4 regions of the Nostoc sp. 'Peltigera membranacea cyanobiont' 213 genome follow, and region 3 is predicted to be linked to each of the others. Evidence: predicted binding sites of a transcription regulator. Region 3 holds the regulator's gene; each other region holds the start of a gene.

Region 1 (7,930 bases), on a different contig from region 3:
CGTGATGGTCGTGTTCACAGTTGGAACAACCTGAAGATTCTGAATGTACTTTTTGCTTCATATTTTGTGTTTAGGCTAGTAAGTTACTTGATAGATGAGCCTTTTTCTAAATGTAATAAAAAAAATATGTTTTTACAAGTTAAGTATTTAAGAATGAGAATCTATATCAGCTTTTGGGTTAAATATTTATGCTATATTTTGATTTAAATTAGAGCTTAAATGTTGTAAAAATAGTGATAATGGTTCTCGATTCTATAGAAGAATCTTAAGATATAACTTTTGCTCTTAGTGAGCGTTATATCGCTCTGCATCAGATTTTAAAGTGCTAGAGGACTACGAGCTTTAATCTAATTAAGCTCTTATACTGACATCAAGCAAACAATCACTATCTTAGGAATACAAGTAAGCAGGCAAGAATAAATCAAACTATAATATGGAATATAAAATTAATTAAATTGTTTCTGGTTAAGTTGCTCCAGCCCTTAACACTAACCCTTAATTATTTATACCCACTTGCTGACAGCAGATTTAAATTCGCTGAAATACACAATTTAGATATTAAAGCCAGACTTTAAGCCTAGCTTGACTGCTGAATTATGCTGTAGCAAATAATTTATGTTCAAACTGGTTAGGTATGGAACTTTCTTGAGTAACAAGTGTCAAGCTAGCTAGCTATTCTTAGGGAAAATTCACTTGAAGTTTAAAACTGAATCGAATACCCTAAACTAGTAGACAATTTTCTCAAGGAAATCTATGAACAAAAAGATTCTTCTGAATTTGCTTTCCACTTCCTCAATCTTTGTGTCGATGATGTCTACACTGGTGGCATTTCATCCTGCCCATGCTAGTGGTAGTATTACACAGCGATTGATGCACACACAAGACGGTCGTACCTGTATCACTAACCCACATGGTGGAACAGATTTTGTGTGCATTCGAGATTCAGAAAGAAAGATACCCTATACCTCATCTGCACGTTCCTCGACCATTGTCACATCAGTATCAGATAAGAATATTGCTATGTTGAACTTTACTGATGAGGAAAGTGATGCTGCAATTAAGACATTTGGCTGTGACTGTCCATTGTGCGTAAATTCTTTGCGTCAGTTGCGCGGTACTGGAAACTTGGTGTACTAAGGTTGAATAGCGCTTATAGCGATTACAACTTCTGTTAAATACATGTGATTAATTACGTATAGAAGGTATACGAAACCAAAAAAGCATTTTTAACTACGTACCACTACTATTAAATCTAAATTCATTCTTGGGACAGTTTGTAGGGGCAATTCATGAATTGCCTCTACAACATCTATTTTTGCGTCAATCCTGAGAGAAAAAGACGCAAACCAATTATTAAAGACTTTCTGTTCATAAGGGACTTCCAAATAAAAAAATACTCAACTACTTCCTGTGGGGTGGGCAACATGAGCGCCTTTGTATATGAGCGGGCAGATGCCCACCCCACAAAATTGGGTAATTTATTTGTTGGAAGTCCCTAAGAAGGTTTTCTTTATTCAACCACCTCATTTACAGGGAATCTATCAATCAACTGCATCGCTCGATGAGCATTACGCTGGAAAGAGTCTGGTAAATGTGGGACGTGGGGTATTTGTGATAATAAATCCAACGTCCGCCGGAGAATTCTCACCACATCGCCTTCATCCAAGGTGGTGTTTTCGCAGAGTTCTGTCCACTCCATTCCTAGCGCCCATTGTTCGACTATGGCAATTAACTTGTTCTCTGGTTCCTGTTCCTTTTTCTCTGTTCCCTGTTCCAACCATATAGGCAAACCTACGTTATAACGCCGTTGTAGTTGGAACATTTGGCGGCGAATTCCCTGCAATTTTTTCAAGGCTTCTGTCACTTCATTACTAAGCTTAAATTTATGTACTTTGCTATCTGGACGAGGCGTTTCCATCACCAAAGCCGCTGCTGCTGCTGCTAAATGATGCGGATCTAAGTTGCCCAATTCACCACTAGCGAATACTAAACCCAACCACAATTCATTCTCACCCCGAATGGCGGCAGCAATTCGCCCTAATACTGTGGGTACTAAGTTATCTAAAGCGCCAAAGTGTTGCAGAATTAAGATTAAATTGAGAAATTCTTCCCAATGACGTTGTGAATGTTGCTCTACTTGCCCTTGCAGCTGTTCGAGTTCGGCTTCTAGTTCGATATATTTGGCGCGACGCTTGAAAAGGGTGGCAGCATTGCCTGATTGATGTAGGGGATGAGCTTCTAATTGCTCTTGGACGGCAGTAGTGCGACTGAGTTGTTCTGCTACTTCTGGTGCCAGATGCAACGATTCTATCGGATTGGGAATACGCACTGCGATCGCAAAGCTTTCTTCGTTACCACGGCGTGACTGTCCGGGTTTCAAAGGCATCTCTGGCGGTGGTAGTAAATCCGGTGACACTTCAATGCGCGGCAGTTCGGCATATAAATCTACTACATCTCCTGTAGTTGCGACATACCAGCGATTATCATGCCCCAAGCATACCAAGTAGGGAGCTTGACCAGAACCAGGCGATTTTGCCACTAACACTGCGGTTACTGGTGAAGACACCGTGATGTTTTTGCCTTTGAGACTCAACAGAGTTCCTGACACTGCGAAGTCTAACATCATCCCCAATTCTTCTTTTCTATCTTCCTGTGCTTGCTCTTGCAGGGTTTTCAATATCTGGCGTTCGACTTTCAGGCGTTGCCGCAATTTTTCATAAATAGCCAGTTCATTTTCATCAACTGCGGCAATTTGCTCGTGTAGTTGAGCTAATTGTTTTTCCAGTTCGGCAATCTCATCGTATTCTGGCCTGAGATGCAAGGTGGCCATGTACTGCCCAAAACTGCGTTCTATCAGTTCCCTGGTTTGGTCTAGGGTGTGCGTTTGCAGCAAGTTGAGTACCATGCCATAACTGGGCGTAAACTGGCTTACGAGGGGGTCTGGCTTGGATGTTCCCAAATATGCCGCTTCTTTGGCTCCTTCAAAGGGAGTTTGGACTGTCACCACATGACCTTGTTTATCCATTCCCCGGCGGCCTGCTCGTCCTGCCATTTGCAAGAATTCGGAAGCATTTAACAGGCGGTGTCCGGTGTCAGTCCGCTTGGAAAGGGTAGAAATTACCGTTGTTCGGGCGGGCATATTAATTCCCGCGGCCAGCGTCTCAGTGGCGAATACTACTTTAATCAGCCCTTGCTGAAATAGTTCTTCTACCAATGCTTTCCATGCAGGCAGAATCCCGGCGTGGTGGGCAGCAATTCCTCGGTACAGGGGTGCAATTTGTCCAGAACGTCCGGCTTCGGGATTGCGGGCTAAAAAGTCATCAATCTGTTGCCGCAAAATCTGGGATTCTTCATTATTTACCAACCATAAATCACCCACTTCCGCCACCGCTTTATCACATCCCCTGCGGCTGAAGATAAAGTAAATAGCTGGTAGCATATCCCGTTGCTCTAACTGGCTCAAGGTATAAATTATACCAGGAGCTTCCGGTCTACCACTTCTCCCCCTATCCCTTTCTCCCCCTCTACCCTTCTTCTTCTGGAGAAGGCGGGGGTTAATTTTGGTTTTGCTATCATTCAGCAAGGGAAATAACCCTTTGGGATTGCAAAAGTGAAATTCTAAGGGAACTGGGCGAAAATCGGAGTAAATCAGGTCAGTTGGGCCGTGAACGCGATTTAGCCAATCGGTGAGTTGATCGCTGTTGGCAACCGTTGCTGAGAGGGCTGCTAGTTGTACTTCACGGGGACAATAGATGATGGATTCTTCCCAAACTGTACCGCGCTGGCGATCGTTCATGTAGTGGCACTCATCAAGTATTACCGCTTCCACGTCTACTAATGAGATGCCGACTTGCCCTATAGGTGTGCCATAGAGCATATTTCGGAAAATTTCTGTAGTCATCACCAAAATCGGTGCATCCCTGTGAATGGAGGCATCTCCAGTTAACAGTCCGACTCGATCAAACCCGAATTTTTCTCGAAAGTCACGTAATTTTTGATTCGACAGCGCCTTTAGGGGAGTGGTGTAAAATACACGTTTCCCCCGCGACAGGGCGCGATAAATGGCGTATTCCCCAACTAATGTTTTGCCCGAACCTGTGGGCGCACACACGACTACGGAGCGTCCGGCGTTTAGGGACGCGATCGCATCTTTTTGAAACTGATCCAGATCAAAGGGAAATATAGCCCCTAAGTCAAGTTCTGGAGACGGTGCAGGATAATTCACTCAATCACATTTGCAACCAGATTGTTTACTATACTAACGAGTCTTTTGTCAACTTCGTTAATAGTCATTAGTCATTTGTCATTTGTCATTAGTTTTTCACAAATGACCAATGACCAATGACTAATGACTCTTTATTATTTTCCCAGTTCTTGCGATCGCTCTGTGGCAGCTTTTACTGCTTCAATTAAAGCTGAACGAAATCCTGCCTGTTCTAGTTTGGCAATTCCGGCAATGGTTGTACCACCGGGACTGGTAACGCGATCTTTGAGTTCTGCTGGGTGCATTTTGGTTTCATGCAACAGTTTCGCAGTTCCCAATACGGTTTGCAAGGCTAGTTGATTGGCAATTGCTCTAGGTAAACCTGCGGATACTCCGCCATCAGCAAGTGATTCTACTAGCAGTGCCACGTAAGCGGGCCCGCTACCAGATAGTCCTGTGACTGCATCCATCAGCCCTTCTGAGACTTCCACTACTTCGCCCACAGCAGAAAAAACTTGCTGTGCTATTTGGTGATGCTTGGCATTGCTATATGCACCCGAACAAATGGCAGTAATTCCTGCTCCCACAGTTGCGGGGGTGTTGGGCATTGCTCTGATAACTGGCAATTGCACAAATGCAGCTTCTAGCTGACTTAAAGGCACACCCGCTAAGATGGAAATAATCAGGGGTGAGTTTTCTCTATATTTAAGAATATCAATATCTGCTAATTCTTGAGCGATCGCACTGAACACCTGCGGTTTCACTGCCAAAAAGACTACTTCTTTTGCTTGGGTGAAAACCTCACTATTATCTGTCGTCACAGCAACACCATATTGCTGTTTCAAAAAATCTAGGCGTGAAGGTAGCGGTTCGCTAACTATGACTTCTGATGATTGATAAATTCCACGCGCGATAAGGCGGGATAAGAGCGCTTCTCCCATTACCCCACCACCAATTAACCCAAATTTTATAGTCATTATCGATCGTTAGTCATTTGTCATTAGCCGTTTGTCGTTTGTCATTTGTCACTATTATCAAAACCCAGGACAAATGACAAATGACAAAGGACTAACAACTAATTTAACTTTATTGTGCCATCCGGTTAGTTTCGTTACCCCAGGTTTGATTATTTGGAGAACCTGTAGGACGAGAGGGACGTGCTGGCGGTTGTGGTACTTCATGAAGAACGCCACCTTGGGTGCTAACTTGGACACAGCTTGGCGTAAACAAGAAGATGCTCTCACCGATGCGCTCTTGATGTCCATCTAGTGCGTAAGTACCACCTGCAACAAAATCTACTGCTCGTTGAGCTTGATCTGGGTCCATTATTGTCAGATTTAATACCACTGACTTCCGTTCTCGCAACGCTTGAATTGCCTGAGGCATTTCTTCAAAGGTGCGTGGTTCGAGAACTAAAACTTCCGAAATTCCGTTAATTGCTCCTGGCATACCAATCACATTCCCCATTGGCTTTGAACCTGCTGCGATATCATCTCCCATTGTAGGCACTGGTTCCCGCCAGCGTCGATTTTGAGCGGTTGCGCTCTCTTGTGGGGCTGGGGGTTGGGGATTTTCTTGCTGATACAGATTTTGGTAATTATTATTATTGTCTGTTTCTGGTTCTTCTTCGTAATATTCGTATTCCACTTGCTCATTTAGACCTACAAAGTCTCTGAGTTTGGAAAAGATGTTGTTCATTGTGTGTGTACTCTCCTGGTGCGAATAGCCTGTATTGACTTGGCTTAGGATTTATTGAGATCGGAGCGATCGCTACATCGGTGGATACTTCAGCAAGTCTTTTGCTATTTGTAACCCATACTACTGGTTTTGGCGATGAACTGACTACTTTTTGCAAAGGTCTGTGCATCGCCTAAACATAATAATGAGTCAAGATTATATCCTAAGGTTTGTCCGAAGGAAAGCTCTTTTTATCCCATTTCCCCTTGACGATTGCTCTTGTCAATACTATATCCTTTGTTTCTAATTGCACCAGTCTCTTACAAAATTCTTGTCATCAAATCCCGATCTGTATTAATACTGACCTGGAAAGCTGACGATCGAGGGCTAAGAGCGATCGCCAAACAATATTGTTCCTAATCGCACCATCGTTGCGCCTGCTTCTACTGCTAGTTCGTAGTCGCCTGACATACCCATAGATAGGTGCTGCATTTTAATGTGCGACCAGTTTTGCTCCTGGATTTCCTTTGCTAGCTCACGATTGAGATTAAACACATTCAAAATTTCCGGATCTTTTAATCCTGAAGGTGGAATTGTCATCAAACCTTGAATTTGTAAACTTTTGTATTGATCGAGTGTAGGTAAATCAGCCAAAAGTTCTGGCACACTCCAACCAGACTTGTTGGGATCTGGGAGAATTTTCACTTGCAGGCAAACCTGGGGACTCACTCCTAGCTGTTGGGCTAATTGATCTAAGCGCTGTGCCAGTTTCAAGTTATCCACAGAGTGAATCCAAGGGAATTGTTCGATGGCTTTTTTGGCTTTATTGCTTTGTAAATGTCCAATAAAGTGCCAGGTAATATCCGGTAAGTCTTGCAACTCGGCTTGTTTGCTTGCAGTTTCTTGGATGCGACTCTCCGCAAAATCACGAATTCCTGCGGCATAAGCAGAGCGAATGGCCTCGACAGGAACTTGTTTGCTAACAGCAATCAATTTGACTGAAGTTGGTAGGGAGGAGCGAATGGAAATAATACGTTCAGAAATCGAACTGCTCATTGGAAGGTGCGTTGGAAAACACTCTGAAGCTGATCGTACTCCTGAGAATGTCCACTGCGCCGCAGGGTACGTAAGCGATTTTCCAACATCATTCTCGCCTCGGTTCGTCCTATGGGCTGGAATTTAACACCTTTAACGTCATTTGCGACCAAAAAAAACAGGCGCTGGGCATAAAGCGTGGTGAACAAATCCTGGTTCTCATCAACCATACAGATTTTGTAGAGTAAACCCCAAGTTGGATGGTTTATGTAAGTTTCTGCGTATTCTGGATTCATTTAAGAGTCAAGGTGTAGTCAAGGTGGGAGTATGTATATCTTTTCGCAGTGAATTCCAAACATTCAGACGATAATACCAACATTCGTCAGAATATTTGCTTAAAATGCAAAACTGCGGTTACGAAGACCTCGATCTAGTTTCTAATTGGCAGATGAAGCTAGTGGTAGTGAAGCGAAATGGTACAACAGAAGCCGCAAAGCGTAGATTCACAGAGTAGAGGCTGGTTGATAAACATCACCATCTGCTTTGGTGACTTCAATTTACCAACTTGTGGAGACAAGGCACAAAATAGACCCGTTTCTCTTGTTAAAAGTTCGGTGTAGCAAGGGAAAACACCCTTTGAAGTTCCCAACGGCAACAGCGAACTTTTCAACTTCTTTCCATACTGCCACAACTGTGGCTAATTGGCACAAAATAGATAATGGGATTGGGGATTGGGGACTGGGGACTGGGGATTAGGGACTAGAAAGAAAACTATTGGCTATTGATTATTCAGCATTTTCAGGGCTGCCAATTGTGCTTGGGCTTTGTGCAGAGATTCATACCATTCTTTCTCAGGGTCGCTGTCTGCGACAATTCCCGCACCAACTTGTCCCCAGACGGTGTTGAGTGCTGAGTACCCAAGAAGGGGTTCTTCCCCTGCTTCACCAGATGCGGGGGCTAGTAGCAGGGTGCGGATTAAGATATTTAAATCTAAATGACCACGCCAATCTAAAT
Region 2 (7,930 bases), on a different contig from region 3:
GGTATGACATGAGATTGAGCTATTATCTCGGCATAATTAGTTATAATTATCACAGTCATTGCACCCCACACGCCAGTTATTTTGCTTAATCTCCTCACGTAATTTTTGGAGAGAGAAGACAACGTATAGCTTTTGTGGAGTGGGGTTATTGGAATTTAAGAAGTAATCAAGCGGATATAATATTAGTTACTAATAATATATGATTTGGCGTAGATTGAATCAAAAAATAAGGCTAGTATTTCCGATATTCTTACTTATAGTATTTATAGTAGTAATTGCATCCCAGAGACTCCCCGCAAGAGAAGCACAGCTAGTACAACAAGAAAGCAATTACGCGATACATACTCGACAAAACTTTAATCAACCTGGTTTTTATCCAGTTGCACAAATTCCATCGGCAAAACTTTATAAACCTGTTGGCGACTGGGTAGGAAGGTTAATCTTACCAACAAAACAGCAATTACAAGATGGTTTAGATTGGGTATGGATGGAAGTGCAATATGCACCACCTACAGCACAAAATTTGCTAGGAAAGATTGTGCGTTTGGAGTGGAAAAAGAATGAAGATTTGCTTGCTAAAGTTAAAGCTGTAACGCGAGATATAAACTTCACTTCGGAAGTTATTAAAAGTCAAAACCAAGGTAATATTCATCCTTTTCGACTAAATGGAGTTCGTCAGGTAGGGATTTTACGTTCTTTGGCAGGTGCAAATCCTAATGATGATGCAATTGTTGCTTTGGATGCAGATACAATTATTAATGCAAATGCAGAAAAATCTATTTTGCAAATTGAACGCGAACCTGTTATGGCAACTGGTAGATTTTATGGGTTGGTGAAAATAATTAACCCGGTTACATCTAATCTTTTATCTACAAAAGATAAACAAGATAGCGATTATTTTTCTGTCCAGCACTATAACCCTAACTCAAATAAATTTGATGGTATTCAAGAAACTATTCGTATTCCCCAACAAGTAATAGATACACGAAACTTTGCGCCTTCGAGTTCGCAGCAAATCGAAAAATCACCTGCGGGTGAAGATGGTTGGTATATTTATGGTGCTAAAGATGCAAATGCCGTATTTACAGTAAACGCCCTTGCACCTCGTTCTCTGTTTCAAATTCAACCCCGTCAAATCATCACTGGGAAGGAATTAGGGCTAAATTATATCCAAGAGGTAAATTGGCAAAATACCGAAAAAAATAAAGGTAAATTCAATACTGCCTTGTTAAAACCTGTAGAAACATCTATATCAAAATGGCAACAAGGCGATAAAGCGATTGTACTACACTTATTCGGTGGAATTGGCGGACGTAAAGCTGAAGCGATCGCAGTACCTTATACTATCACCGGACATTTTGCTTTTGGAATTGCAGAAGTTGTCCGCGACGAGTTTACTAAGGAATTACGTTTTGAGACTAAATACCATCAAATTTATGCCCATAACCCTGATGGAATTATTGCCGGAACGCATACATGGGCTGATTATATGGGTAATTTGCAACGTGGCTGGCTGGCAACACGTCCAGTATCAGATATTCTGATTAAATTCGACCCTGTAACGCAAGATTATGATTTTGATGGTATTAAACTTTCGCCTTTAGAGCAATTTCAGCAACAATTACAGGTAACAATGGCACGTTATCGCGTTGGCGATGGTACTGGTGGGGCAATGGTATCACCTGGTACATCATGCGTCCAAGACTCAAGCCAAGCACTTTATGCCGCGATAATGGCAATTAAAAACCAAGTTGCTACAACTCCTCAAATTCAAACTTGGATAGGCAAAAACCCTAATCATCCGCAAGCATTACGCTTTCAGCAGCTAGTTGAATTAGGTAAATCTTTAGAACAACAATTAGCGCCCTTGGGGATAATTCGTGCTGATTGGCAGAGTCAAGCAGGTATACTCGCAGGTACGGGAATCGGAGAAACGACGGAACCATTTCAAGATCGTAGTGTTTGGGCTGGTTTGACAACATGGCGAACAATAATGCCACGACAAGCACACGACGATCTCGCCATAATATTTTTCAAACATGGTGCAACTATGCAAGTATTGCGAACCAATCAAGTAGGTGGTTGGCAATCCGATATTATACCCATTGCACCAACAGTCTTTTTAGGACAATTTCAGATTCCCTTTACTAATATTTCACCACTTTCAGTTATTTTAAATCGTGTTCTAGCGTCGTTAGTACTTCTTACACGACAAGATTGGTTAGTTCTTGTTTTACTGCTGATAGTTTATAGTATTATTGCCATACCTTATGGCTGGAAATTTGGGTTTTTACAGATAAACATTTGGTCTGCAAATTGGATTGACAAATGCTTATTAATGTTGCGTTGTTTGTTTACACCTGCGATTATTGAAGAACTCTTTTTTCGTGTTATTTTGCTTCCTCATCCTAGCGAAATAACCAATTGGTTAAGATGGAGTTTATGGGCAATTGTGAGTTTAGTCTTGTTTATTTTATATCATCCATTGAATGCTAAACTATTTTTTAAAGCTGCAATTCCCACATTCTTTAATCATGTTTTTCTTACTTTAACTTCATTGTTGGGAATTATCTGTACTGTTGCATATACCTTAACAGGATCTTTGTGGGTGATAGTTTTAATCCACTGGGTTGTAGTAGTAATTTGGTTAATTGTTTTTGGAGGAATCGCAAAATTAGATAAAAATGAAAAAGATCGGCTAAGACAAGAGACGTGAAAAATCACTACAATAATTAGTCTTTTGTAGAGACGGCGATTTATCGCGTCTTTGTAATCTAGAATTTTCATCAAAAAACCTTAACCGAACTGTATTGTCTCGCACCTAATGCACCGTATTACAGCGTATTTCAAGTAAATGAAGTACATGGGCAACACGCTTGGGTTAAGGGCTACTGGCAAAAATTTTGGGTTTTTGAGACGCGATAAATCGCCGTCTCTACAAGTATTTTGGTCTTATCTGAACTGTATTGCTATATGGGTAGGGGCACAGCCATGTTCCATCTATATCTCAAGTCGCATAGCGGAGCGTTAGGCTAAAGCCGTAATACACCCTAATTTATGATTTGTCTCACCCTAAAAACAAAAAAAACCCGCTACGGCGGGTTACACAACAAACTAAGAACAATGAAAACTTGATTTAGCTGGAATACCTCATTTCAGCTTCCAGTTGACGAATCAGTTGTTCGTCGCCCTTTGCTCTGGCTACTTGCAGGCGATGCTCTAGGCTTTTTTGAATATTCTCTCTGTGGGCTTCTTGTGCTTTCCTTGCACTTTGTAGTCTACCTTGATTCATAGTGATTACCTTCTTAATTTTTCACTTTATGTCTTCTATCCTTAACATAGCACATATTTTGTAGCTGTTGCTACAGAATTTTATAACTTAATGTAGATTTTAACAAAAAAATGTCTAACAAGCAGATAGATCGACAACGACTCATGACTTTTCTAAGCGATTTCGGCGATCGCGATATCTATGTAGGCATAATGAAGGGAGTCATCGCCCAAATCAACCCCAGACTGACAGTAATAGACTTAACCCACCAAATTCAGCCGCAAGATATCGCCGCAGCCAGGTTTTGCCTGATGAATGCTTATCCCTATTTCCCCGTAGGGACAGTGCATCTGGCAGTAGTAGATCCGGGTGTGGGAAGTAAACGACGAGCGATCGCAGTAGAATTTGCTCAAGGGTTTCTAGTCGGCCCAGATAATGGTATCTTTAGCGGGGTACTTAGTCAAAGCCCTGCGATCGCAGCCGTCGAACTTACAAATCTTAACTATTGGCGAACTTCTCAACCAAGCAACACTTTTCACGGTAGAGATATCTTTGCACCAGTAGCAGCTAGTCTTGCTAGTGGTGTCCCCCTCAAACAGCTAGGACAAGAAATTGATCCAGCAAGTTTAGTCAAACTTGATATAGACGAGTGCCAGCAAACAAGCAACGGTGTAGTGGGTTGCATTCAATATATCGATCGTTTCGGCAACTTAGTCAGCAACATTCCAGCCAGTTACGTACAAGGCAAAACTTGGTATGTGCAAGCTGCTGGATTAAGTATACCAGGTTGTAAAACTTACGGTGATGTCAGCGTGGGAGAGAGACTAGCTTTAGTTGGCAGTCACGGTTGGGTAGAAATTGCCATTAATAGCGGCAATGCTCACTTACAGTTGCAGTTAGATTGGCAAGAACCGCTTCAAGTTGTGCTAACTTAAATCCCGCACCTCGTCAGTGCCACATCTAGAGAAACGCCAAAGTTATATCCTCTCTCCACAGTTGGCAGATGTCCTGGGGGGAAAGTTTTAAAGTTTGGTTCCTTGCCAGGTTTATACTCATATCTTTTAGTTTGCTGATTATAGTTCCACTTAATCAGCCACTCACCTGTTAACGTTTGCCATCCAACCGCGTCATACATCTTGCGATAGTCGTTTTTTTGTTCCCTCAAAATCTTTTCTTGAGCGCTAAAGCCCAACTTATCATCACTGGCTGTACTCCAAAGTTTGTCAATGGTTTTCAAGTCAACACATGAAAGTGCATTCATTTCATCTTTGCTAATAGCACCCTCTGCTTGTGCCTTAGTCCCAGCAACATCTAGCATTCTCAGGTAAGTTTCTCGGTCAGATTGTTGCCAATCTTTGTTTTGTAAATATTTCTGCAACTGACTGGAATCGACATTGCGGGCTGTGGTAATTTCTACCTGCTTCAATGAGCCAGAATTAGTAGTTGTGTTAACTAAATCAGTGTTTCCTGGACTTTTGCTCTCAGACTTAGACCGTGTTAACGAATATCCAATCCAGCCCAAAACAGCAAATATACCGATAAGACTTGCTGTAATTAGTAAGGTTAGTGTCAGAACAGTCTGATTATTCTTTGCCATTTTTGGATGCTTCTAATTACTTTGAATGCCCCAGGATGAATTTAGTCTAACCGCTACTACATAGATGTATATATTGTCATATCATCTCTCTCTTATTTCTTAACAGGTCTATTTTACAATGTCATCTTTTTGGAGAGAATAAGTATTTAGTCAACCACTCAGACTTTCTTTGCAGAGTTGTTAGGGTAATTGTTTAATGATTCTAGACGTGAGAGCCAATTGATATTCCGTGTAATCGTCGATTAAAGCGCGATTTTTCTAACATATTCGCAATCAGATGATGGTCTTTCATGTACTCGCAACCTTTGACGAGATCCAGTTGTAAAATTATATATCCCTCAGTCAGCAAAATTGTGATGTTTAGACCTTTACTACTTATACTAATTATTGCAGCAATTCTAAGTAGTTTTTTGAACCTGACACCCTCTACTGCCTTTGCACAACAGATATATGAACCAACTATATGAACCAACAAATGAGTCGCTATCAAAGCATGAAGTTCCAGAGTGGTTCAAAGATGCTAAACTCGGCATTTTCATTCACTGGGGCGTTTACTCCGTACCTGGTTGGGCACCACTGACTGGCGAACAGAACAAGGTAGTTGCAGAACGCGGTTGGGAATATTGGTTCCAGCACAACCCTTATGCTGAATGGTACTACAACTCCATGAAACTTGAGGGCAGTGACACCTATAAGCATCACCGTGCAACCTACGGTGAAAATTTTACCTATGACGACTTCATCCCCACCTTCAACGCAGCCATCACACAGTGGAATCCATCCCAATGGGCAAAACTGTTTTCTAAAGTAGGTGCGCGGTACGTTGTGCTGACGACCAAACATCATGATGGTTTCCTTTTATGGCCTAGCAAAACCACAAACCAGTCAGGACGAGTGGCGGCGCGGGATATTGTGGGCGAACTGACACAAGCCGTTCGTAAACAAGATATGCGTATGGGTCTGTACTACTCCGGCGGTATTGATTGGTCTAAACAAGATACAACGGTGACAGACTTTAACACCTTGGTTGCAGCCATTATCCAAGAAAAAGCTTACGCTGAATATGCTAATGCTCATTGGCGCGAACTCATTGACCGCTATCAGCCGTCTATCTTGTGGAATGACCTTGGCTATCCTGTTGGTCAAGCAAACGAGATTATGGCTTACTTTTACAATCACGTACCTAAGGGTGTAGTTAATGACCGCTTTGATTTAGGCGGGCAATTCGGTTTACACTTCGACTTCTCCACACCTGAATACAGTCAACTCAAACAAATCGAACCAAAGAAATGGGAAAGCACAAGGGGTTTAGGTTACTCGTTTGGTTACAACCAGAATGATACCGACTTGAACATGATTTCAGTAGATGAACTGGTTGACTCATTCGTTGACATTGTTAGTAAAAACGGCAACTTACTGCTCAATATTGGCCCAAATGCCGATGGTTCAATCTCCAAACTGCAAACTGAACGGTTGCTTGGCTTAGGCAAGTGGCTAGAAGTAAATGGTGAAGCCATCTTTGGCTCGCGCTATTGGATACGCTCAGAAGATGTGTCCACTCAAGGCATCCGAGTGCGCTACACCACAAACAAAGGTAATTTGTATGCTGTCTTGCTTGATACTCCCATGAGTCAGACGCTGACAATCCCAGGGCTAATTCTGCCGAAAAATGCAAAGATTACAATGCTAGGGGCAAAAGGTAAACTTGAGTGGCAACAGTGCGGACAGAATTTATTTGTCACGCTACCGGATATGTCTACGGTGAAAAAATCACCAGCCTACACGTTGAAAATCAGCCAGATACCTCTTTCCTGAAGCTCGGATATGAAATGCTGTACTAAGTTAATTTAAAATTACATCCACCCACCAACTTCCGCATCAGTTAAAGGTTTCTCTAACTTGCTATATTCTGTCTGAGCAGCCCGTAATACGTGTTTCATCTGTACTGCTTCTCCAGCATCGGCAGCGAGGAAAGCTGCATTTAAGGCTATGTTACGGATATTACCCCCAGCTACATTTAGTCGAGCTAGTTGGAGGGCATCTAAGTCTGCGGTTGGGGTGTCGGCGGGAAAAACGCGCCGCCAAATCTCGGCTCGTTGTGTTGTATCGGGGAAGGGGAATTGCACCACAAACCGAATCCGCCGCAGAAAGGCTGTATCAATTGCACTTTTCAGGTTCGTTGTTAAGACTGCTAAACCTGGGTAGCTTTCCATCCGTTGCAATAGATAGCTAACTTCAATATTGGCATAGCGATCGCGTGCATCTTTAACTTCACTGCGTTTACCAAATAAAGCATCAGCTTCATCAAATAACAAAATCACCCCACCTTGTTCAGCAGCATCAAATACCCGCCGCAAATTCTTCTCTGTTTCCCCAATATATTTGCTAACTACCGATGATAGATCGATGCGATAGAGGTCGAGGCGCAATTTTTGAGCTAGCACTTCTGCCCCCAAGGTTTTGCCAGTGCCGCTAGCACCTGCAAATAAGGCGCTGATTCCCAATCCTCTCGCACTTTTGGCAGCAAAACCCCAATTGTTATATACAGTACTGCGTTGACGCACATGAGCGGCAATGTCTCGAAGAACTTGTTTCTGTGCCTCTGGTAATACCAAATCTTCCCAATCACCAGATGGCTCAATTCGCTGGGCGAGTTCATCCAAGCGGGGACGGGCTTGCACGCGGCAGGCATCCCATAAAATGCTAGTGATATCATTTTCTGGCGTTTGGGCTAACTGTCCTGCGGCTTCCGCACAAGCAGCCCGAATGGTTGCGGCACTTAGGTTAAACTGCTCCACTAGAGTTTTAACTTGCCCGTTCATTTGCGGTGCCATTGAACCTAATGCATCTTGCCAAACTGTACCTTGTTCTTTGCTAGTTGGTTGATGTACGTCAAAATTAACTACTAGGCGTTGTCCTAATCCAATACGTTCCCGACTTGTAACTATTAAAAAGCCTTTTGTGCGTTCGATGAAACGTGCGATCGCATTTAACCGCGCTATATCATTAGTATCGAGATCGTTGCAATCTATAAGTAACGCACACTTACTTAAAATCGTCTC
Region 3 (7,930 bases):
AAAGTCTAGCGCTACCTGAACTAAGGCTTCATCCAATGGTGCAAGAAAATTACCAAAGCGGACAATACCTTTTCTGTCGCCTAGTGCTTGGTTGAAAGCTTGACCCAAGGTAATGCCTACATCTTCATTGGTATGATGGTCATCAATTTCCAAGTCTCCCTTGGCTTGGACATCTATATCAATCAGCCCGTGGGAGGCAATTTGATGCAACATGTGATCCAAAAACGGAATGCCTGTTGCTGCTGTGCAAGTTCCTCTACCATCGAGGTTGATGGTAACTTGCACATCAGTTTCACCAGTGGTACGGCGAACAGTGGCAATTCGGGGAGTTTTTGTTGACTGGTCGTAATTTGAATTAATTTGACGATTAGTTGTTTGCATAGGGAATGGAAAGAGTTAGGAGTTAGGAGTTAGGAGTGAGGAGTTAAAAATTCATAACTCATAACTCCTAACTTTATCGTGTCACATTCCCATAATTTCATATCCTGCATCTACATATAGAACTTGTCCGGTAATCCCACTGGACAAATCACTACACAAGAAAGCGGCAGTATTCCCCACTTCTAACTGAGTGACGGTACGGCGTAGGGGAGCTACTTCTTCTACATGATGAATCATATCCAAAATTCCACCCACTGCTGAAGATGCTAAGGTGCGGATGGGGCCTGCGGAGATGGCATTGACGCGGATATTTTGCGGCCCTAGTTCAGCAGCTAGGTAGCGCACACTCATTTCTAATCCTGCCTTGGCAACTCCCATAACGTTGTAGTTAGGGATTGCCCTGACACCACCTAAATATGTCAAGGTGACGATACTTCCTCCCTCTGTCATCAAAGGTTTAGCTGCACCACTTAACTGCACCAGCGAATAGGTACTGATTTCTAAGGCAGTGTTGAAGCCAGAACGAGAGGTTTGGCTAAAATCTCCAGTCAAATCGTCTTTGCTGGCAAAAGCCAAACAATGGATGAGGATGTCTAACTTCCCCCACTGTTCGCGGATTGTCTCAAAGGTAGATTGAATCTGCTCCTCATCTTGGACATTACAGGGAAGAAATAAGCTTGGGTTGAGGGGTTCTACCAACTCCGCAACTTTTTTCTCCATTTTGCCGCGTTCATCCGGCAGGTAGGTAATACCAAGGTTTGCTCCGGCTTTATGCAGCTGTTGGGCGATGCCCCAGGCGATCGAGCGGTTATTGGCAATACCTGTAACAAGAGCATTTTTTCCAGTCAGATTTAGCATAGAAATTATTAATGCGATCGATCATTAGGAGCATACTAGAATCTGAGGCACGTTTTGTCTTTGTTTTATACAGGATTTGCAAAAATGAATATTGGTAAGAGTGTTTGCTGCGTGTAAAAATCTTGATTTTTCCTAAAGATTTTCTCAAGATATCTTTATTTGTTCTTTAAAAAACCCTTTTTAATAGAGCTATTGGAACTACTTATCAACAATTAGTAGCTGAAAGGATCAACAATTATGTATCATTATAAACAAAGAGTTATGAAGTGATTTGTTTGAGTATAGGAAAGTACAGAAAGGTTGACGGTGCTTTATTCATTTTTCAGGTGTATTCTTAGGTAATCAGTTTTTGTTTTTCCGGCATTGGGTAGGGGAAGGGAGATGATCGTGACACAAGATAAAGCCCTAGCAAATGTATTTCGTCAGATGGCGACCGGGGCGTTTCCGCCAGTTGTGGAAACGTTTGAACGCAATAAAACGATCTTTTTTCCTGGCGATCCTGCCGAACGAGTTTATTTTCTTTTGAAAGGTGCTGTTAAACTTTCTAGGGTGTACGAGGCAGGAGAGGAAATAACAGTAGCATTGCTTCGGGAAAATAGTGTTTTTGGTGTTTTGTCATTGCTGACAGGAAATAAGTCGGATCGGTTTTACCATTCGGTTGCATTTACGCCTGTGGAATTACTGTCAGCCCCAATTGAACAAGTAGAGCAAGCACTCAAGGAAAATCCAGAATTATCAATGTTAATGCTGCGGGGTCTGTCTTCGCGCATTTTACAAACAGAGATGATGATTGAAACTCTCGCTCACCGAGATATGGGTTCCAGATTGGTGAGTTTTTTGTTAATTCTTTGTCGAGATTTTGGCGTTCCTTGTGCTGATGGGATCACTATCGATCTGAAGTTATCTCATCAGGCGATCGCAGAAGCAATTGGTTCAACTCGTGTTACCGTTACTAGGCTACTAGGGGATTTGCGTGAAAAGAAGATGATTTCGATCCACAAAAAGAAGATTACTGTGCATAAACCTGTTACCTTAAGTAGGCAATTCACATAAAATCAATGGGAGAAAGGGGAATCGGCGCGTGTTCTATTTTGAAAGATGACACTAATAGCTAGAGGTAAATCTAAAATTGAATAATTTCAGCTATTGCCAATTTCCACTTCTTTCCAGACAATGCTTAAAAGTAGTAGGCTGTATCTGGAAGGATTTCGGTAGCTAAAGATGACCACCGGATACATCCTCATCGCAGCAATTTTAATCTTGGGAGGCGTAATTGCCACCGTGGGCGATCGCATCGGCACACGAGTTGGCAAAGCTCGCCTCTCACTTTTTAAGCTTCGTCCGAAAAATACTGCTGTAGTAGTAACTATTTTTACGGGCGGTTTGATTTCAGCATCAACGTTAGGAATTTTATTCGCTGCCGACGAAGGCTTGCGAAAGGGAGTCTTTGAATTAGAAGATATTCAAACAGACCTCAGACAGAAGCGGGAACAGCTAAAAACCGCAGAAACTCAGAAAAGTCAGGTAGAAAGCGAGCTAAATCAAGCTAGACTTGCCCAAACAAAAGCACAACAAGACTTGCAGGTAATTAATCAATCCTTGCAGGCGGCAAATGCCAAACAACTCCAAACACAAGCTCAGTTGAACCGCACCATTAGTCAACAAGCCCAAACTCAAACTCAACTGCAACGCACTCAAGGTCAGCTGGGACAAGTTGTAACTCAGTACCAAAAAGCTATAACTCAGTTGCAAAGCGTTTCCAGTCAGAGGAAAGAGCTACAGGCGGCAGTTGAACTACTAAAGACAGAACGACAACGACTGTACGCTGAAGCGAAAAAAGCCATTGACGAAGCCAAAACAGCGATTGAAAAACGCGATCTCGAACTTGCTAACCGTCAAGAAGCCATAGAAGTGCGCGATCAAAAAATTGGCCAACTCGATCAATTAATTCAAAAGCGGAATGTAGAAGTTGCAGTCCGAGAGGAAGTGATTGCCAAACGGGAATCGCGCCTAAAAGAATTGGAAGCACAACAGGAACAACTAGAACTGGAAGTTGCAAGGTTAGAGAAATATTATCAGTCTTACCGTGACCTGCGTCTAGGTAAGCTGGCCTTAGTTCGCGGTCAAGTTCTATCTGCTGCTGTAATTCGTGTTACCCAACCGGCTGCTGCTCGTCAGGCTGTGGTACAACTTTTACAAGAAGCCAATCGCAATGCCAACCTGGAATTAAGTGAGCCTGGGGCAAATCCTGCAAATGTAGAGCTACTGCGTGTGACTCAGGATAGAGTTGACCAATTGAGCAAGCAGATTAGCGATGGTCAAGAATATGTGGTGCGAATTTTCTCGGCTGGGAACTACGTCAGGGGAGAAAAGCAGATAGAGTTTTTCGCTGATACAGCCCGAAATCAATTAGTTTTTTCGGGAGGTGCAGTGCTAGCCACAACTACTGCCGATTCCAAAACCATGACATCCTATCAGTTACAGCAACGGCTGGAAATACTAATTTCTGCTTCCCAATTTCGGGCCCGTAATGCCGGAATTGTCGAAAATGTGCAAGTAGAAGGGACTTTCTTGCGTTTTATCGCCCAATTAAGACAGTATAATCAGCCGTTGGAGATCAAAGCGATCGCAGCAGAGGACACTTATACAGCCGGCCCATTGAGAGTAAAATTAGTGGCAATAGTCAACGGACAAATAATTTTTAGTACTTAAAACATTATTTGCACGCTGTTATTAGTAAGATTTAAACATATTCAACAGCAGTCAAAATAATTGCTGTGGTTGTATTTATTGATTTCTAATTCTTAATTTTAATTTTTAATTTCTTATGACTTTCCGCGAATTTTCACCAACGCAACCAGTCATATTGGGCTTCGATCCAGGTCGAGATAAGTGTGGTTTAGCGGTGATGGGACTGGATCGGCAATTGTATTATCATCAGGTCGTGCTAGCAAAAGAAGCGATCGCTACCATTGAGACCCTGCGTCAAAGGTTTCCGATCTCCTTGATGGTGATGGGAGATCAAACTACAGCCAAAGAGTGGAGACAGAAATTATATCAGGAATTGACAGAACCTCTGAGTATTATTTTAGTGGATGAGCGCTATACAACCTTAGAAGCACGCGATCGCTATTGGCAAATGTTCCCACCCAAAGGGCTAATAAAGCTATTGCCACAAGGTCTGCGACAGCCACCAAGACCGATAGATGACATAGTTGCCATCCTCTTAATCGAAAGATACTTAAATCGGCTTACTGAATCAGCAGTGAGGAGTTATGAGTGAGGAGTTACGCCTAATGTGAATTAAATAGGTTGAGACTGGAAAGTGAGAAGATCAATATCAAATTTCCTAGCGATCGCGGCGATTATTTCTTGCTCAAGTGGTGTAGTCTTATTGTCAAGCTGGGCAATTTTGTGACATTGAGCCAGCAAGGGTATGGCAAAATCGCGATTCAGCTGATTAAGCAGTATATCTAAAGACTTTGGTGATTTGATATTTTGGGCAATGGCATCCAACGAGGTAGGACTGAGTTTTACAGCTTGTAATTCCGGCAAAATTTCTTCCAAAGTCTTGTCTGGATGGCTAGCAAGGATCATGTGAACTAAAATTTGATCCATAATGGCTTCTTGAGCGATCGCACTTTCTAAATACTTTTCACTTTCTGCTTTTAATGTTTTTAGAGTCTGTGGGGATGCGAGGGAAATTGATTCATTTAGCTTGGCTTCGTAAAATCGACAAGCAGCATAGCCCAATGAATAGATCATCGTCGCATTTGAACTAGCTGCGATCGCAGCGCCCGCCAATGGCACATTTCGTAACAAGCCTAATCCCGCAGCTTTCAAAAGACGACCTCCACCCAAAGCCAGACCAAAAATTGCCAAAATTTCACCTTTACGGGCAGGATCTTTTAAATCTAGCTCGTAGACTGATGCAATTTGATAAAGCATTTCTGACTGCAATTTGGTTGTCGCTGTTAAATCAATTGCCAACAATGCAATTGCTATTCCTGGCAAAATACTAGTTGCTAGTCCAACTGTACCTGCTTGAGTGGCTTTTTCCATCATGATTCGGTGAGCAATCTGGCTAGGTAATTCATTCGGATAGTTTTGCTTAAGCTTGTTTACTTCCGCTTCTGCTTTTTCCAAATCAACAAGGTTATTATCAGCGATCAGCCAATTTAGATTTAACACTCCAGATAGTTTTCTAATCAGCCAATTTTCGCTGAGGCGATCCACCACCTGACCGCTGGTTTTAGTTGTTTCCTCAATGAATTTATGTGTTTGTTTTCCTGTTGCTTCTCCCACTTCTATTGCTGTGTCTAAAACTGCTTTGCCAGTCTGAGCAACAGTTGTAACAAAAGACTCTAATATAGAGGGTTCATTAGCTACTGGTGATTGAGCCTGGATTTTTATTTCTGAAGTTTCTCCGGGTGAATTAACTGATTTATTCACTACTATTTCTTGTTGCGGTTTGTCTGCCATGAATTGACACCATCTTCTAGAGCCTCTCTAAATTTTTAGCGAATTATAAGCGGCTATACATCTCTCTACAAACGTAAATCTCAGCGAAGTGTCTCCAGGTAATAGGAAAAATAGGAAACATGAGGTAGATAAGGGGTAGAGAAGAGATTGAAGGACGCAGGAGGCAGGAGGCAGAAGGTTTTTTCACTTATAGGATTCAGCGCAAAGTTACTCCTCTTGGGGAGACCCCAAGAGGAGTAACTTTGTAAGAGAGACCCCTCCTGAAAAAGAGCCACAAAACAAGAAAATTTGGAGTTCTTGTCTTAAACCCAAGACCATAGCGGTCGCGGCTGTTACAGAGCGGAGCCGGAGGCGGAGCGGCTCCGGGGCAGTTTTCCTCCAACATCCTCGATAATCAATACCCCATTCCCCAATTTCATGCTTTCTTAGGCGCTGGTTTCTGATACTTACCTGGATACTTGCGCTGAAAATATTCTTCCATAATTTGTAAAATCATTGGTGCAGCAATGCTCCCACCGCCACCGCCGGAATGTTCAGCAAAAGCCACGATCGCAATTTCTGGTTGTTCAGCAGGTGCATAAGCACCAAACCAAGCGTGATTTTGTTTAACACGACCTTTCCAGGCTTCAGCAGTACCACTCTTACCAGCGACTGGGGGAACTGTTGGCTGCTTCAAAGCTTTGCCAGTACCTTCAGCTACTACTTTCCGTAGTCCCTGACGGAGAATACTTATGGTTGTTGGTTTTATATTTAAAGATTCTCGCCAGCTTTTTGCTTCTTCGTTGTCTTTAAGCAAATGCGGCTGGACTCGGTAGCCACCATTAGCGGGTATGGCAAACATGACTGCGACTTGCAGAGGTGTTGTTTGTAAAGCACCTTGACCAATTGACATATTAATGCTGTCGCCTACAGTCCAAGGTATTTTCCAAGCTTTCTGCTTCCATGCTTCATCTGGTACTAAACCTGTTGCTTCTTCGTTGGCAAACTCAAATCCGGTTTTTTTACCAAATCCATATTTGCGAGTCCATTCAATTAAAGTTGGGCCGCCGACTCCGCGACCAATTTGATAGAAGAAGGTATCACTACTCCACTGTAATGCCCCGACAAAACCCAACGGCCCGAATCCGGCGTGATTCCATTCACCAAATCGAGTCCCGCCAAAACTTAAGGAACCGTAGGTTTGCAAGACTGTGCTAGGAGAAAATTTACCTGATTCTAGACCGGCAGTGGTGGTGACAATTTTGAAGGTGCTAGCGGGTGGAAAGGCGCTGAGGGCGCGATTTACTAAGGGATGATCTGCACCTTGCACAATTTTCCAATCTTTTTGGGTGAGTTTCTGCTTCGAGAAAAGATTGGGGTCAAAGGTGGGGTGAGACACCATTGCTAAAACGGCACCATTCTTTGGATCAAGGGCCACGATCGCACCATCGCGATCGCCTAAAGCTTTTTTTGCTGTCTTTTGCATATTTAAATCTAGGGTCAAGTGCAAATCTTTACCAGGTTTCGCTTGCTTCTCACCCAAAACCCGGAGCGGTCGACCTGCACCATCCACTTCTACCTGCTGACCACCCCATTCACCCCGCAGAGTTTTCTCATAAGCTTTTTCAACTCCCATTTGACCAATCACATCACCTAATCGGTAGCCTTCCTGCTTCTTTTCTTTTAACTGGTCGGCGGTCAGTTCTCGCGTATACCCTAATACATGTGCTAATTCCTTGCCGTGGGGGTAGTAGCGAACGGCTTCTGTATGAATTTCTACGTCTTTAAGTTCGGTTTGATACTCCTTCAATGCCGTAATTTGCGCTTCATTCAAGTCGCGGGCAATTCGGATCAGTGAAGAAGAGTTAGCGCCGGCCTCTTCTAATTTCTTTTCCATCTCTTCTTGAGAAACTTCCAGAATTTCAGATAGACGCGCTCCCACGACTGACCAGGCAGGCTTTGTATGTGCCATCGGCCACAAATATATAGAACGAGGATAGCGAGTACTAGCTAAAAGTTTACCATTGCGGTCAAAAATGTTGCCCCGTTCTGGTTGTTTGGGAATCATCCGAATTCGATTTGACTCGGCTCGTTTTCGGTGGTTCGTTCCTTCAGTAATTTGCAAATATGCCAAACGAACGCTGATTCCCGTCATCATCAATAGAGTAAATATAATTAAAAATATTGGCTGGAAACTCTGTCCAACTGTACGTGTATTTTTTTTCCCACC
Region 4 (7,930 bases), on a different contig from region 3:
ACAAGCTGGACTCTAATGTTATCAGAATTGCTGCTTTTGGTTTGGTGAGTCGTGGAAAGTCAGCAGTTTTAAATGCTTTGCTGGGAGATAAAATTCTGCAAACTGGGCCCTTAAATGGTGTCACTCAATGGCCCCGTTCAGTGCGTTGGCAGCCAGGAGGTAAGGTACTAGTAGAGTTAATTGATACCCCCGGCTTAGATGAGATTGAGGGCGAGTCACGGGCGGATATGGCGCGAGAAGTGGTGCATCAGGCGGATTTGATTTTGTTTGTCGTATCTGGTGATATCACGCGCACTGAGTATCAGGCACTGCTGGAATTGAGGCGATCGCAAAAACCCCTGATTTTAGTATTTAACAAAATAGACCTTTATCCAGATACAGACCGGGGAGCGATTTACCAAAATTTACAACAATTGGGTGCTGGACATCCCGAAGCGAAACCTCTACTACCTGATGAAATTGTGATGGTGGCGGCGGAACCAGCAGCAATGGAGGTGCGGGTTGAATGGCCTGATGGGCGTGTCAGTTATGAATGGGAGACACCACCACCCCAAGTAGACGAACTCAAAGAGACAATTCTAAATATTCTGAATCGGGAAGGGCGATCGCTTCTAGCTTTAAATGCCCTCATCCAAGCACGGGATGCAGAAGCCGCCATCGCTCAAAAAACCATCGAATTACGCGAAAAAGAAGCTGAAAATATCATTTGGCAATTTACCAAATACAAAGCTTTGGCAGTAATGCTCAATCCCATCGCTTTCTTAGATATCCTTGGCGGAACTGTTGCCGATTTAGCTTTAATTCGCGCCCTCGCTAGATTATATGGTTTGCCGATGACTAGCTATGAAGCTGGGAAAATTTTAAAAACGATTTTATTTAGTTCTGGTGGTTTGCTACTAGGGGAATTAGGTAGTAGTTTTCTTTTGGGTTTAGGTAAAACTACGGCTGCAATAACCAGTGGTGATAATCCCAGCAATATTACTGCTTTTGCTGGCAGTGCGATCGCTCAAGCTGGTATCGCCGGCTATGGTGCATATTCCGTTGGCAAAGCCGCTCAGGTGTATCTCGAAAAAGGCTGCACTTGGGGACAGTTGGGTGCTAGCAGCGTCATTCAAGAAATTTTATCTCAAGTCGATCGGAATACAATTCTGTATCGCTTGCGACAAGAGCTAGGCATAAAGTATTGATAATAAATAAGTTTTATTAATTATTTGTTACCGTTTACAAGTGTTTATGAACTTCTATCAAGCTCTTCTGACAATTGACTGACATTCTGAATTTGGGATGCAAGATTAAGGGAACAGGTTACAGGGAACAGGCTATAGGAAATAAAACTATTCCCTATCCCCTAATATCTATCTGTATAAATTAAAGGTGAAAGGATCATGACAACTACCTTAAACTCATTTGAAACTGCTGGGGCGGCAAATATTGAAGAAGCGATTACTGAAGCGATTACTGAAGCGCGGACAACTTGTGAGCTAGATGGTAGTAATTCTGCGGGTTGTGCCGTAGCTTGGGACATTGTGGAAGAATTGCAAGCTGAGAAAGCCGATCGACAGCACGCAAAATTAAAGAAAACCTCTTTGGAAAACTACTGCGATCGCCATCCAGCTTCCGTAGAATGTCTAATCTACGACGTTTAACTCTTGCGTAAATCAGTTGTTGCTGATTGCGTTATCTGCTTAATTGCCTCTAAATCAGGTGATGGTGTTTCACTTTCCATTTCCAACCACAAAAGATATTCGATATTCCCAGCCGGGCCAACGATCGGCGACCAAGTTAAGCCTTTGTATTTCCATCCTAATTCATGGGCTGTTTGCAACACCTGGAAAATAGCATCAGCTTGGTCGTTTGGATCTCGCACAACGCCTTTTTTACCCACACGGGATCTGCCAACTTCAAACTGTGGCTTGACTAACAACACAGCTTCTCGGTTAGCTTGAGTTAGTTGCCACAAAGCAGGCAGAATTTTAGTTAAAGAAATAAACGATACATCAACTACCGCCAAATCAGGAATCGGGTCATTTTCGCCATATAACTCATCTGGTCGTAGTTGCCGTAAATTGGTGCGTTCCCGCAAAATCACCCGCGAATCATTTCGCAACCGCCAGTCAACTTGTCCGTAACCAACATCAATACCGTAAACTTGTTTAGCTCCAGCTTGCAAGAGACAATCAGTAAAACCACCAGTAGAAATCCCACCATCTAAACAAATGCGCTCTACTACAGGAATGGCAAATACTGATAAAGCTTTGGAAAGTTTTTCACCGCCTCTAGAAACAAAAGGCGATCGCTCTTTAATTTTTATTTGAGCTGCAATATCAACTTCTGTACCAGGCTTATCAACTAACTGCTGATTAACAGTAACTTCCCCCGCCTGAATTAACCTCTGTGCCAAGGCGCGAGAAGAACATAAATTTCGCTCTACTAATAGTGTGTCGAGTCTCTGTTTAGCCAATTAACTAGACTCTCCTGGTAAGATTCAAACTGTATTAATAAAAGTAAACGCACCTTGCCAGTCAAGCCAAAGTGCGATAGTTGTTAATTCCACTTATGCGAACTTTGTTTGTATAGTTCCGCGATTTTTAGCCACCAGAGCTATACGCTAAATATCGATCTCGCTCAACTCGCGTGTGATGTGATCGAATGGTTCATCTACAAAAGCAGTATTAACCACACCTGCTGCTGCTACTTGCTCCTTAATCAGATCCTTAAGAATCTGGATACCGCGAACCGTAGGCCCAATAGGCACTCCTAAAGAATTGTAAGTTTCCCGCAGTCCTTGCAGCACACGCTCATCCAATACATTTGTATTCCCAGCAACCAACGCATAGGTGGCGTAGCGCAAGTAGTAATCTAAATCGCGCAGGCAAGCCGCATAACGACGAGTTGTATAGGAATTTCCACCGGGACGGATCAATTCTGGCAGTTCTTCATATAACTTTAAACCAGCCTGCTTGACAAGTGCAGCCGCATTAGAATTTATCGCCGCTGCCGCTTGGACTCGGACTGTACCACTGTCAAAGTAAGACTTCAGGCTATCGATCGCATTCCGGTCAAAATACCGACCAGCTAAGTCATAATTCTTAATTAAACTTGTTACCGCATCGCGCATTCTTTTTTCTCCCAATCCTTGCTATTTATGGTTTGATATTTATTTGGCTGCACTTACGCGCCAGCAAATTTTTGTGCTATTTAAAATAGATTCGGCACAAAAACAATCTATCCACTATTTAAGGATTCTATGCCAAAGTTGACCCATATATGATGAACTTTCCAGTTTTGTACAGATGATTGCTGAAAGGTTAATATAACCTGTAATCCAGATATCTGTAGCACAGGCTACAAAATCCCCCAATGTCTAGTATTTAAGATATTTCTGGTGTGTCACGGCTTGATTGAGATCAGCAGGGTTAGGATGCAATGGAAGATTCTGGTTTACTTTAGAAAATTGGTAGAGAAGGAGTAACAATGACAACACCGCAAGAACTCTTGAAGAGAATTCAAGATGAAAAAATTCAACTGATTGATCTCAAATTCATCGATACAGTAGGAACTTGGCAGCACCTCACACTGTACCAAAACCAAATCGATGAGACTGCATTCACGGATGGCGTACCTTTTGACGGTTCCAGCATTCGGGGTTGGAAAGCGATCAACGAATCGGACATGACGATGGTACTCGACCCCAACACTGCTTGGATCGACCCATTCATGGAAGTCCCAACACTAAGTATAATTTGTAGTATCAAAGAACCCCGCACAGGGGAATGGTACAACCGTTGCCCACGTGTTATTGCCCAAAAAGCAATAGATTACCTGGTTTCTACTGGTCTTGGTGACACAGCTTTCTTTGGCCCGGAAGCTGAGTTCTTTATCTTTGATAGTGCTAGGTTTGCCCAAACTGCCAACGAAGGCTACTACTTCTTAGATTCCGAAGAAGGTGCTTGGAATTCTGGTAAAGCCGGTACCGAGAACAAACCCAACTTGGGTTACAAACCACGCTTCAAAGAAGGTTACTTCCCAGTTTCACCAACAGATTCTTTCCAAGATATCCGTACAGAAATGCTGTTGGTAATGGCAGAATTAGGTGTACCCATTGAAAAGCATCACCATGAAGTTGCTACTGGTGGTCAGTGCGAACTAGGTTTCAAATTTGGTAAGTTAATCGAAGCGGCTGACTGGTTGATGATTTACAAATATGTCATCAAGAACGTTGCCAAAAAACACGGCAAAACCGTCACCTTCATGCCAAAACCGATTTTTGGCGACAACGGTTCTGGAATGCACTGTCACCAATCTATCTGGAAAGATGGCAAACCTCTGTTTGCAGGTGATAAGTATGCTGGTTTGAGCGATATGGCGTTGTACTACATTGGTGGTCTTCTCAAACACGCACCAGCGCTATTGGCAATCACTAACCCCAGCACCAACTCCTACAAGCGCTTAGTACCTGGTTATGAAGCACCAGTGAACTTGGCTTACTCCCAAGGGAACCGTTCTGCTTCAATCCGTATTCCTCTATCTGGTACTAACCCCAAAGCCAAGCGTTTGGAATTCCGTTGTCCAGATGCTACTTCTAACCCCTACTTGGCATTTGCTGCAATGCTTTGTGCTGGTATCGATGGCATCAAAAACAAAATCCATCCTGGTGAACCCTTAGATAAGAATATCTATGAACTCTCTCCAGAAGAACTAGCAAAGGTTCCTTCAACTCCAGGTTCTTTAGAATTGGCGTTGCAAGCACTGGAAAAAGATCACGCATTTTTGACAGAATCAGGCGTTTTCACGGAAGACTTTATCGAAAATTGGATTGACTACAAACTAGGTAATGAAGTCAAGCAGTTGCAACTACGTCCTCATCCCTACGAATTTTACCTCTACTACGATGCTTAATTAAGGATCGGATCTCATCAACTAAAATTAATAAGTTTCGCCACCCTAGAGTAGAGGGTGGCTTTTTTTCCAGAGTTGTCAGTTGAGATATTCACTTAAAACTCTTGAAACTTAGCTCATGGAAGCATGACTAGGCCCATAAATCATCCGAGTGTTAGCATCTACCTTCCCTTGAATCGGGTTCCAATAGTGAGATGCTTCTTCAGGAAGACCAAGTTCTTGTGCAGCTCGCATCAGTATTGATTGTTGGCGATTCTTGACTTGCTGATGTTCGCGCACCATTAATGCACGAGATTTATCTGCAATAGACATAACCATAGTCCTCTCTATTTGGTGAATATATAATTTTTGTTTTCTCACAAGACTAATATAACAATAATTCTGTAACATAAGCTACTTTTTACATAAGTTTATATTTTATTTTGCTGACAATAGTCCAATTCATGGCACAAATACAGCAGTTGCAAATAAGTTAGGATCAAATACACAATTTACAAAAATTTACATAATCTATGACAGTTACCTACCCACGTAAATTTCAGAATGTTTTAGGTGCCAGAGAGATATTGAAACGGGTGGTATGCGATCGCGAAATCCATCTCATTACCCTCAACCGCTACCGTTACAGCGAACAACGCAGTTGTAAAGACTTGACTGACCTAATTGAACAACTGAATGGACAGCCACGAGAACTGGTGCGGGATTTGTCTCATCATATTTCAGATGAAGCTCGTCATGCTATGTGGCTAACTGACTTGTTGGCAGACCTGGGAGCAGATATCGGTAAGCCGCCTGGTTCCTCTTATATCAATGAATTTGAACGCCTGCTAGACCACGAACAACAAGATCCAGTCGAAGAACTCGAAGATTTTGTGATTTCTTCCCTTGCGGCGATTAACGCCACCGAAAAACGAGGTTGTGAGTATTTTTCTGCTCACATTTATGCACTCAAGCAAGCACCGCAGACAGAAGAAAACATCAAAATTCGGGAAACCATTGAAAAAATTCTCCCAGAGGAAGCAGGACATGTCCGTTGGGGTAATCGTTGGCTAGGAGAACTCGCGCGTAAGAGTCCAGAACATCAGCAAAAAGTAGAGCAAGCCAAGCGAAAATATACCGCAATTGAACAAGCGGCATTTGAATCAGGAATGGATATTACCTTGGGTGCAGAACTACGACGAGTTGCCAACCTAGTTGAAGTGGCAAATACCATGCCACTTTGGCAACGTCCTCAATACCTGATGGAACGCTTACCCCAGACTTTGTTAGCGCCTGAGTTGCAATTTACTAGGATTCAGGCTGCACAAAAAGCTTGGCAGCGCAATCCCCAGATGTTTATCGAGAAGTTTGTGCCGATGTTCCTCAACGGCATCCAGAAAACAGAAAATAACCGCAAGAAAACAAAAGTGTAAAGGGTATTGGGAATTGGGTATGGGTTATTTCTTTAATCTCCCTTGTCTCTATTCCCTTTTCTTTAAGTAAAATTCATCAAAAAAGAATTTAAAAAGGCCAAATGCAAAATTTTGCATTTGGCCTTGGGTGTACAATAATTAAGAGAGTCAGATAATCTATTGAGCTATCAAATCCTTCTTAATATCTATTTATGTTGGTAGCCATCTGTAAGCAAAAGAACCAGGGTCGAAGAGTAGGTCATAAGTAGTAGTAATATATGTTGCCAAGTGCAATAAACTTATACTACTTATGCGAATCCATATTCTAGATAAGCTCAAATGAAACGAAAGGGATTTTATGCTTCGGTAAAGGACGCTAAACACTCGTCAAAGCTAATATCCATTAGTTGCTCAGATAGAAACTAGCTACTCAATGAATGAAAAGAGAACCTGTTGGGGAATAAAGTGAAGTTACTTTAATACTGTTTCTTCAACAACCAAAATGTCTAAATTAGATGTGCTTTAGATTGAACTGATAGCCAAAGTAACATCTATTTTGAGAGTCGTTGAAGATTGAGACGCAGAGCTTCCCAGGAATATGAGCATTTGAGGAGTTGTTAATGCTGTCGATCGAGGCACTTAATTTGATTTGCGTTTTGATCGCCAGGATTAATACCAACTTATGATATACAAAGCTTGCAGTTGAAATACTAAGCGATCGCTGAAGATTTTCGTGTGTCAACTGTATATATCTCTGCCAGAAAAGCTGTGTGAAAGATGTTAACACAACATCGTGTTTTCTGGTAATTTGGTTCTTTTGGAAAAAGAGGCATTACCCTACGGTAGTTAAACCACAACATAGGTAATTCCGTATTTTTGCGTTACTTCCCTACGCCCACTACCGCGATGACGTGGCGCATCATCTGGATTTTGTTCAGATGCTGCCGAGAGCCACTGTTCCGAAACAGGCGTGGAAAGTAGCCCAGTTGATAAGTGATTGACCATTGCTTGGCAGTTAGAAGCTAAGGGGCCGAACACCAGACTCGATACTAAAAGTGAAATGGCAGCACGCATAGCAAATGTCTATTTTGGAACTCTCCACTTCACTGATACTTAGCTTTTTGATTAATATCCGGACAATTCATCAAAAAGTATTCTGCTTTACTGAAAATAAACTCTTCTTACCCTCCGTTTAAATGTTCGACTAATAACCAATTACCAAAGTGGTTGTAACGACCCCACAATGTAACTAATTGTTCGTGAGGATAAGCGCTTAATTGCTCGTCAATATGCGATCGCAAAGTCACAAGCTGCCAATTTTGCCCTTGATATGCAACTGGTGCTGTGACAGCAAATCTGTATTCCTGCCGATCCAAACGGGAGAAAATGCCTTTGAAACAGTTACTTTCTCGAATTAATGCCTTGTCAAAAGCAGAGTCAGGGTACTCATTCTCCGATGGGCAAGGGCAATAACCACTATCTGGATAGGCTTGTGGGTTATTTAAGTAATACAGTTGCCAGTGCAGCCAATCCGAACGATTGGGTGGAAGATTAAATAAAGGAATAATTGCTGTTTTTGAGCGATTATCTGCTAATAAAGCTGTTTGCAGCGCCCGAATAGGTAAATACCTCGGCTGGCA

What was found. The regulator NtcA, encoded in region 3, controls nitrogen genes in cyanobacteria. The targets are predictions, from matches to a motif close to TNTGTANNNNNNNNTACANA.
Region 1: CDG77_RS27390 (cell division protein SepF) is a predicted target of NtcA. The motif match lies at 6,010-6,029, and genes of this name have one in related genera.
Region 2: CDG77_RS12550 (SAM hydrolase/SAM-dependent halogenase family protein) is a predicted target of NtcA. The motif match lies at 3,350-3,369, and genes of this name have one in related genera.
Region 4: glnA (type I glutamate--ammonia ligase) is a predicted target of NtcA. The motif match lies at 3,333-3,352, and genes of this name have one in related genera.

What each region holds. Positions count from the first base shown of each region.
Region 1 is NZ_NOLI01000139.1:11,621-19,550, forward strand. It holds gene CDG77_RS27370 (heavy metal translocating P-type ATPase) at 1-61, opposite strand, end outside; gene CDG77_RS27375 (hypothetical protein) at 754-1,137, shown strand; gene CDG77_RS27380 (DEAD/DEAH box helicase) at 1,511-4,225, opposite strand; gene proC (pyrroline-5-carboxylate reductase) at 4,360-5,181, opposite strand; gene CDG77_RS27390 (cell division protein SepF) at 5,291-5,902, opposite strand; gene CDG77_RS27395 (YggS family pyridoxal phosphate-dependent enzyme) at 6,269-6,937, opposite strand; gene pipX (transcriptional coactivator PipX) at 6,934-7,212, opposite strand; partial or broken gene CDG77_RS27405 (anthranilate synthase component I) at 7,695-7,930, opposite strand, start outside.
Region 2 is NZ_NOLI01000035.1:48,823-56,752, reverse strand. It holds gene CDG77_RS35400 (hypothetical protein) at 1-7, shown strand, start outside; gene CDG77_RS12555 (CPBP family glutamic-type intramembrane protease) at 200-2,716, shown strand; gene pirA (arginine synthesis PII-interacting regulator PirA) at 3,137-3,292, opposite strand; gene CDG77_RS12550 (SAM hydrolase/SAM-dependent halogenase family protein) at 3,403-4,206, shown strand; gene CDG77_RS12545 (GUN4 domain-containing protein) at 4,203-4,868, opposite strand; partial or broken gene CDG77_RS39095 (IS982 family transposase) at 5,086-5,175, opposite strand; gene CDG77_RS12540 (alpha-L-fucosidase) at 5,319-6,683, shown strand; gene CDG77_RS12535 (ATP-binding protein) at 6,722-7,930, opposite strand, start outside.
Region 3 is NZ_NOLI01000010.1:61,460-69,389, reverse strand. It holds gene hisB (imidazoleglycerol-phosphate dehydratase HisB) at 1-381, opposite strand, end outside; gene fabI (enoyl-ACP reductase FabI) at 463-1,239, opposite strand; gene ntcA (global nitrogen regulator NtcA) at 1,621-2,292, shown strand; gene CDG77_RS05040 (DUF3084 domain-containing protein) at 2,461-3,951, shown strand; gene CDG77_RS05035 (Holliday junction resolvase RuvX) at 4,067-4,522, shown strand; gene CDG77_RS05030 (hypothetical protein) at 4,543-5,721, opposite strand; gene mrdA (penicillin-binding protein 2) at 6,137-7,930, opposite strand, start outside.
Region 4 is NZ_NOLI01000007.1:15,536-23,465, forward strand. It holds gene CDG77_RS03345 (GTP-binding protein) at 1-1,187, shown strand, start outside; gene CDG77_RS03350 (Calvin cycle protein CP12) at 1,386-1,646, shown strand; gene CDG77_RS03355 (TlyA family RNA methyltransferase) at 1,643-2,461, opposite strand; gene apcB (allophycocyanin subunit beta) at 2,609-3,118, opposite strand; gene glnA (type I glutamate--ammonia ligase) at 3,475-4,899, shown strand; gene CDG77_RS03370 (hypothetical protein) at 5,011-5,211, opposite strand; gene CDG77_RS03375 (ferritin-like domain-containing protein) at 5,412-6,311, shown strand; gene patX (heterocyst-inhibiting protein PatX) at 7,137-7,364, opposite strand; gene CDG77_RS03385 (FAD-dependent oxidoreductase) at 7,472-7,930, opposite strand, start outside.